DNA from 2 places in the Oceanibaculum nanhaiense genome. Region 1 is predicted to be linked to the other one. Evidence: riboswitches for the same ligand, from Rfam matches in the RefSeq annotation. Region 1 holds a riboswitch; the other holds the start of a gene.
What was found. Region 1 has a riboswitch for S-adenosylmethionine ahead of BKM74_RS07135 (methionine ABC transporter ATP-binding protein). Riboswitches for the same ligand answer to the same signal wherever they lie in the genome.

Region 1 (4,208 bases):
GAGCGGGTCGATACCGTTGGTCAGGAAGGCCTGATGGTCGGTGGTCTGCTGCCGGTTGCTGGTGACGACGATCTCGATGCCGTCCACCTCCAGCACCATGGTCGGCCCCATCTGCATGACCACGCCCTTCCACATCGGCCCGTCATGCACGAAGCGGCCGTCGCCCAGATGCTTCACCACGCCGGTGCACTTGATCGGTGCGCCGAAGGCAGGGTCGGTATGGCCGCCCAGATCGACGCTGATGGTGGCGCCCACACCGGCCTTCTGGCCGGCCTGCACCGCCGCCGGATCGGTAATCGGGCAGAAGCAGGCATTCTTCACCCCGGCCTCCAGCAGCGCACGCAAAAGGTTCGTCGTGTCGCCATAGCCGCCACCGCCCGGATTGTCCGTCGGGTCGGCGATGACCAGCGGCTTGCCAGTGCCGTCCTCGCCCTTCAGCGCCTCGGCCACCGCGACCCCCAGCGTCTGGTAATGCACAGTCTGCTTGTCGCGGGTGTCCCAGATCTCGCGCACCAGCATGTCCAGAATATCCTTCGCGCGCCGCGTCACTGCCGGATTGTGGCTGATCGAGACGGACGGGCCGGCCATATGGATGTCCGACCACTGGAACCCGGCATGGATGGAGATCGCATGGATCCCGGTCTCCTTCTCATATTCCGCTGCCCGGGCCAGCAGGTCGACCATCGGGCCGACACCGGCGCTGGTGCGGCCATGATCACAGCCATCCAGCGAGGGCGGGCGGGCGACGATGCAGGACAGTTCCAGCCGGCCCTCCATCATCTCATTCACCAGATCGGCGGCCTGGACCGCGCGCTCGAACTGGTCGATATGCGGATAGGTGCGGTAGGCGATGATGGCATTGGCATTTTCCGCCATCGCATCGCTGACATTGGCGTGCAGATCCAGCGTGACGGCAATCGGCACGCGTGGGCCGAGGCGGCGGCGCAGCGCTTCCAGCAGCGCGCCCTCTGCATCGTCCTCGGTTTCCGTCACCATGGCGCCATGCAGGGCAAGGCAGATGCCATCGACCGGCCCCTGCTTGTCCAGCGCGTCCAGCACGGCGCCCTTCAGCAGGGTCCAGCACGCCGCCGTCACCTTGCCGGATGGCGTCGCATTGGCGGCGACGGCGTTCACCGTGGTCCAGCCGAAGCGCTCGGCGGCGTCGATGAAGCCGCCCAGTTCTGTGCGGGTGCCGCGAAACTGACCGACGATCTCGTCGCCGATGCCGAGATAGCGGCGGCGATAGGAGTCCTCATCCGTCGGCAGCAGGCTGAACGTATTGGTTTCGTGCATGATCTGGGCGATGAGCACACGCTTGGACATGGTGATTCCCGATGCGAAAAATTGTGTTCGATCTCACGCCTTGATTGGTCCGGGCGCTTATCGGCATCATGCTACGCACAGAAAACAAAGTCGTCAGCAAACTTTACAAGTTTGCGACAGCACAATTTGCGACAAAAGTCGTCAGGGAGGAAGATTTGCCGAAACCCATCACCCTCATCACCGGGGCCAGCCGGGGCATTGGCCTGGCGCTGGCGAAAGACATGGCGGCGCGCGGCCATCATGTGATCGGTCTGTCACGCAGCGCGCCGAAGGACGGTTTTCCCGGCGACTATGTGACCGGCGATCTGTCGGACGCAGCCGACACCGCCCGCGCGCTGGCCGAGATAGCGAAAAGCTATCAGGTCGATAATCTGGTGAACAATGCCGGCCTCATCACCGTGGAACGGCTGGAGCAGGCCACCCTGCCCGCCTTCGAGCAGATGATCGCGGTGAACATGCGCGCGCTGATGCAATGCAGCCAGGCCGTGCTGCCGGCGATGAAGGCGAAGCGGCATGGCCGGATCGTGAATATCGGCAGCCGCGCGGCGCTGGGCAAGGACGGGCGCGGCACCTATGGCGCCACCAAGGCCGCCGTGGTCGGCTTCACCCGCAGCTGGGCGCTGGAACTGGCGCGCGACGGCATCACCGTGAACTGTGTCGCCCCCGGCCCGATCGAGACCGAGTTGTTCCGCGACGCCAACCCACCCGGCAGCCCGCAGGCCGAGGCGCTGATCGCCACCGTGCCGGTCGGCCGCATCGGCCAGCCGTCGGAAGTGGCGGCGGCCTGCGCTTATTTCATGTCCGATGAGGCCGGCTTCGTCACCGGCCAGGTGCTGAATGTCTGCGGCGGCCTCACCGTCGGCCAGGCGGTGATGTAGGGGCACTTCCCTCTCCCCTCGCCCCGGAAGGGGGCGAGGGATATCAGCCCCATTGTGCGTTGCAAAAAATTCAGCCCCCTCCTGCGTGCATTTCCGCTTGACGGAAAAACAGCCGTCCCTATTTTCAGGGACAGACAGGGCAACCTGTCTCGCGGTGATTTGAGGGAGCAGCTTGCGCCGCGTCAACAAACGCTAAAGCGCCACGGAGCGTATTCGTGGTTTCCCCGTCTGTTGATGGAGTGAGCCATGCGTGCGCTTTTTTTATTGCCTGATTTCCCGTCGCTGCCCGGCGCAACCCGCCGAATGCGCCGCTGCCGCTGTCGCACCTGACAGCCGGCCTGGCCTGGCCCTCGCCCTAGAGCGCCCGGCCCTTTTCTCCTTTTCCCATAGCGACCGAACCCGCCCGCAGGCGGGGACCGTTCGTGCTCTCTAAGTCAGGAGTCCCAGACATGATCCAGCTCGATCAGGTCTCCAAGCATTACCCGCCGCCCAAGCAGGGTGGCCCCGCAGTCACGGCACTGGACGATGTCAGCCTCACCATCGGGGCCGGCGAGATCTACGGCATCATCGGCCGGTCCGGTGCCGGCAAATCGACGCTGATCCGCGTCATCAACCAGCTCGAAAAACCCACCGCCGGCCGGGTGCTGGTCGATGGCGTGGAGATATCCTCCCTGTCCGGTGCCGCCTTGCGCCGCGAGCGCCGGGGCATCGGCATGATCTTCCAGCATTTCAACCTGCTGTCCTCGCGCAGCGTGTTCGACAATGTGGCGCTGCCGCTGGAACTGGCCGGCGTGTCGAAGGACGGGATCAAGGCCAAGGTCGAGCCGCTGCTGGAGCTGGTCGGCCTGTCCGACAAGCGCGACCGCTACCCCGCCGAACTCTCCGGCGGGCAAAAGCAGCGCGTCGGCATCGCCCGTGCGCTGGCGACCGAGCCGAAGGTGCTGCTATGCGACGAGGCGACCAGCGCGCTGGACCCGGAAACCACGCGCGACGTGCTGCGGCTGATCGCCGAGATCAACCGCAAGCTGGGGCTGACCGTGGTGCTGATCACCCACGAGATGCATGTCATCAAGGAGATCTGCCACAAGGTGGCGGTGCTGGAGGCCGGCAAGGTAATCGAACAGGGCAGCGTGTTCGAGGTGTTCACCCGGCCGCAGCACCCGACCACGCGGTCCTTCATCGGCATGGTGACCGGCATCGACCTGCCGCCGGTTCTCGCCAACCAGCTGCAGGCAGAGCCGCAGCCCGGCGGCGAGGCGATCCTGCTGGTCCGCTTCATCGGGGACAGCGCCGACCAGCCGATCCTCAGCCGGCTTGCCCGGCATCACGGCATCGACGCCAACATCCTGTCGGGGCGCATCGACCATATCCAGGGCCGGCCCTTCGGCACGCTGGTGGTCGCCCTGCCCGGCGGCGAGACGCTCGGCACCGCGCTCGCCTTCTTCCAATCCCATCAACTTTCCGTGGAGGTCCTGGGCCATGTCGCACCAGCTCTTCGTGCTGCTGGCTGAAGCCACGCTCGACACGCTCTACATGGTCGCCCTGTCCGGCGCCATCGGCACCGCGCTAGGCCTGCCGCTCGGCGTCTGGCTGGCGACCTCCGGCCGGGGCGAGATGCTGGCCGCCCCGCTGTTCAACCGCATCGGCGGGGTGCTGGTGAACGCCACCCGCTCGACGCCCTTCATCATCCTGGTGGTGGCGATCATCCCGTTCACGCGGCTGGTGGCCGGCACCTCCATCGGCACCAGCGCCGCCATCGTGCCGCTGACCGTGGCCGCCGTGCCTTTTATCGCGCGCATCGTCGAGACGGCGATCCGCGAGGTCGATCGCGGGTTGGTCGAGGCGGCGGAGGCGATGGGCGCCACGCCCTACCAGGTCATCGCCAAGGTGCTGGTGCCCGAAGCCCTGCCCGGCATCCTGCTGGGCCTGACTTTGGCCATCGTCAGCCTGATCGGCTACTCGGCCATGGTCGGCGCGGTCGGCGGCGGCGGGCTGGGCGATCTCGGT
Region 2 (4,208 bases), on a different contig from region 1:
TGCGAGCATGGGAGGCTCCCTTCATATCGCCGAAACCGTCCTGCCAGGCGAGGAACGGGCGCGCCGAGGCGGCCAGAATGGCATCGGTCAGCTTGCCGGCGATGGCGAACAGGATGAGGCTGGCGACGATCACCGCCGGGCGGCCGGTCATCTGGCCATCGACCATCAGATAGCCGAGGCCCTCGCTCGCCCCCATCAGCTCAGCGGCGATGACGAACATCCAGCCCAGCGCCAGACCGGCGCGCAGGCCCACCACATAGGAGGGCAGGGTGGCCGGCAGCAGCACCCGGCGGACCAGATCCAGCCGGCTGAAGCGGTTCAGCTTCGCCACTTCCACCAGCTTGCGGTCAACGCCCTGAATGCCCTCGACCAGATTCAGATAGATCGGGAAGAAAACGCCGACCGCGATCAGCGTTACCTTGGAGGCCTCGAAAATGCCGAACCACAGGATGAACAGCGGCACCCAGGCCAGCGAGGGCACCGCCTTCAGCGCCTGCAGCGTGGGATCGAGCAGCTCCCGCGTGGTGCGGGAATAGCCGGTCAGCGCGCCCAGCAGCGTCGCCGCCGCGGTGCCGGCGAGGAAGCCGAAGAACACCCGGGTCAGCGTGACGCCGATATGGCTGGTCAGCTCGCCGCTGGCCCACAGGGCGGAGATTTCCGCCAGCACCGCTTCCGGGCTGGGCACCAGATTGGGCGCGAACACGCCGGTCCAGGACAGCGCCGCCCAGCCCGCCAGCAGCAGGGCCGGGACGATCAGCCCCTTGGTGCCGGCAAGTGCCGCCAGCGGATGCCGCCGGCGCGCCCCAACGACGGCTCCAGCGGCAGCCCCCGAGGGGACTGCCGCCGTATTCGCCGTGTCGCGGTCATAGACCTCGGCGGTCATCGCTGCGCCGCCTGCTGCCGGTTGACGCGCTGGATGTACTGGTCGTCGATCAGGTCGGCGACCAGCGCCGGCACGTCGGTATCGGGTTTCAGCACGCCGATCTCCTTCAGCACGGTGCCGGCGGCGGTCAGTGCCTTGCGGTGCTCCTCGCCAATCACCGGGTTGGTGAGGTCGGTGCGCTCGCCCAGCTGCTTCCGGGCGATCTCGTCCTCGACCTTCGCGGCCTTCACCAGGTAGGAGCGCAGCTCGTCCGGGTTCTCCAGGGAATATTTGCGGGCGCGCTCATAGACTTTCAGCAGCCGCTCGACGATCTCCGGGTTCTCCGTCGCGAAATCCTCGCGGACATTCAGCACGCCATAGGTGTTCAGCGCCGGGTCGCGGTGGAACAGCCGGGCGCCTTCCTGCAGCTCATGCTTGGCCATGTGCGGGTCGAGGCCGGCCCAGGCATCGACCTGGCCGCTGACCAGCGCGCGCCCGCCATCGGGGTGCTGCAGCAGCACCGGCTTGATGTCCTTCTCGGTCAGGCCGGCCTGGTTCAGCGCCTGCAGCAGGAACAGATGCGGGTCGGTGCCGCGGGTCACGGCGACGCGCTTGCCCTTCAGGTCGGCGACGGATTTGATGCCGCTGTCCTTGCCGGTGACCAGCGCCGTCCATTCCGGGCGAGAATAGATGTAGATCGCCTTGATCGGGTTGCCGTTGGCCTTGCCGACCAGCGCCGCGCCGCCGGCAGTAGAGCCGAACTGGATGGAGCCGCCATTCAGGTATTCCAGCGCCTTGTTGGAGCCGAGGCTCAGCACCCAGCGGACATCGATGCCGTCCTTCTTGAACTCCTCCTCGACCCAGCCCTTGTCCTTCAGCAGCAGGCTGACCGGATTGTAATAGGCATAGTCGAGGCCGATGCGGTCGGGAGCGGCCTGTGCGGCGCCCGCCCCGACTGTCAGGGCGATTGCGGCGGCGGCAAGCGTGCCGAGCTGAAAGGTGCGGCGGGTGATCTTGATGGTCATCTTGCTCTCCTTCGTGTGCGCCGGTTTTCCGGTCGCAGGTAAGGAGGCTCGGAAGAGTGGGGTGTCCGACTGGTCTTCGGCCAAGGCAAAAAAATATCCGCCTCGGCTCCAGAGCCGGGCGGATTCGCCCGCTCTCTTTAGCAGAATTTATAAAGCGCCCCGCAAGCTGAGCCTCAAATCGGCGCTATGAAGTCTTTGTAATCTACAGTTTCGGTGTCGTCAATCGAAAAAATTACACAGTACAGTTTTGTTGTTAGGCAGCCTTGGCTTTGCCATTGACCCTGTGGCTGACCGCCAGCACCGGCTTGGTGTTCAGCGTCTGGAACACCACGCAATAGCGCTCGGTCAGCTTGAACAGGCTGGCCAGCTGCTCCTCGGTCGCGTCGGTGTCGATGTCGAAGCTGAGGCGGATATCGGTGAACCCGACCGAGGCGTCGCGGTCCACCGCCAGCGTGCCGCGGAAGTCGAGGTCACCCTCGGCTTTCACCGTGCCTTCGCGGATCTCGATGCCCAGCGCTGTGGCGACCGCCTTCAGCGTGACACCGGCGCAGGCCACCAGCGCCTGCAGCAGCATGTCGCCGGAACAGGCGGACAGCCCGTCGCCGCCGGTGGCGGGATGCAGGCCGGCCTCGACCAGCGCCCGCCCGGTATCGACGGAGCAGGTGATGGCTTCCTCACCCAGCTTGCCGTCGGCCTTCAGGGTGATCTTCGCGGCGTCCGGCTGGTCCTTGTACTGCGCCTTCAGCGGCGCCTGCAGGGCCTTCAGGGTGGTCGCGTCCATGATCCATCTCCGCATGCTCGTCAAAAAAAATCCGCCGCAGCTAAAGCTGGGCGGAATGGGGCCGACGCTTTAGCTGCATTTGTAAAGCGCCCGCAAGCTGCTGCTCAAATCGGCGCTAAGCGGAAAAATACGGGCGGGGGATGGAGGAGTCAACGGGGGAGCTTATGGGTTTCTTTCTTCGTCCCAGTTTCCTCAGACCGTCACCCCCGCACTTGTTGCGGGGGTCCAGGCTTCCGTTTGCTGGATGTTTGCCGAGCAGGCTGAACCCTGGATTCCCGCAACAAGTGCGGGAATGACGGTTTGAGGTGAACGCAGACGATCTTATGAGGAAGGAGAAGGACGTTAGGGCGCTTCCCACTCCGCCCTAACGTCTTCATCCGTCTCGGTCGGCAGATGCGTTTCACGCAACGCCGCGAACAGGCCGGCATCGAGCAGCCGCGACAGCGCCCAGACCGCCATGCCGCGCACCAGGGAAGACTCGTCAGTTAGAAGGGTTTCCGTAATTGGAACAAGCGTTTGCGATTCGCTGTTGCCAATCGCGATCAGCACGTTGCGCACGAAACGGTCGCGGCCGATGCGCTTGATGGGGGAGCCGGAGAAGAGCTGCCGGAACCCGGCATCGTCGAGCTGCGCCAGGTCGGCCAGGCGCGGGGCCATCAGCTCGGCGCGCGGCAGGAAGGCCTCGTGGCCGGTGGGGGTCGCGTACTTGTTCCAGGGGCAGACGGCGAGGCAGTCGTCGCAGCCATAGATGCGGTTGCCCATGGGCACGCGGAACTCGCGCGCGATGACGCCCTTATGCTCGATGGTCAGGTAGGAGATGCAGCGCCGGGCATCGAGCTGGTAAGGCGCGGGGAAGGCGTCGGTCGGGCAGACGGTCAGGCAGCGCGTGCAGCTGCCGCAATGGTCGATCTCCGTCGCGTCGGGGGCGAGGTCCAGCGTCGAATAGACCTCGCCCAGGAACAGCCAGGAGCCATAGCCGCGCGAGACCAGGTTGGTGTGCTTGCCCTGCCAGCCGAGGCCGGCCTGCTGGCCCAGCGGCTTTTCCATCACAGGGGCGGTATCGACGAACACCTTCACGCCGCTGTCGATTTCGTCGGCCATCCAGCGCGCCAGCGCCTTCAGCCGGTTCTTCACATGATCGTGGTAGTCGCGCCCCTGGGCATAGACCGAGATGCCGGCGCGCTCCGGGTGGTCGAGGATCGCCAGCGGATCGCGGCCCGGCCCGTAATTCATGCCCAGCACGACGATGCTGCGCGCGTCGGGCCACAGCACCTGCGGGTCGCCGCGCCGATCGGCCTTATCGACCATCCAGCCCATATCGCCGTGCCGGCCCTCGGCCAGATACTCGGCCAGCCATTGCCGCACCTGATCGCTCAATTGCGCCGGCGCGAAGCCGACGGCGTCGAAGCCCAGCGCCAGCGCCTGCTCCCGGATGCGGGATTTGATGTCTTCCGTCATCCCCGGCCGCGATAGGAGGGCACGCCCTGATCGGGGATCCATACGCCCTCGGGTGCCGGGCCGGTCTGGTAGAACACATCGA

Region 2: another riboswitch for S-adenosylmethionine. It lies ahead of BKM74_RS08920 (aliphatic sulfonate ABC transporter substrate-binding protein); the one in region 1 lies ahead of BKM74_RS07135 (methionine ABC transporter ATP-binding protein).

What each region holds. Positions count from the first base shown of each region.
Region 1 is NZ_MPOB01000003.1:384,125-388,332, forward strand. It holds gene BKM74_RS07125 (M81 family metallopeptidase) at 1-1,323, opposite strand, end outside; gene BKM74_RS07130 (SDR family oxidoreductase) at 1,479-2,201, shown strand; SAM riboswitch at 2,343-2,417, shown strand; gene BKM74_RS07135 (methionine ABC transporter ATP-binding protein) at 2,651-3,712, shown strand; gene BKM74_RS07140 (methionine ABC transporter permease) at 3,681-4,208, shown strand, end outside.
Region 2 is NZ_MPOB01000004.1:295,584-299,791, forward strand. It holds gene BKM74_RS08910 (ABC transporter ATP-binding protein) at 1-9, opposite strand, end outside; gene BKM74_RS08915 (ABC transporter permease) at 1-883, opposite strand, end outside; gene BKM74_RS08920 (aliphatic sulfonate ABC transporter substrate-binding protein) at 880-1,887, opposite strand; SAM riboswitch at 2,004-2,082, opposite strand; gene BKM74_RS08925 (OsmC family protein) at 2,141-2,668, opposite strand; gene queG (tRNA epoxyqueuosine(34) reductase QueG) at 3,011-4,126, opposite strand; gene queF (preQ(1) synthase) at 4,123-4,208, opposite strand, start outside.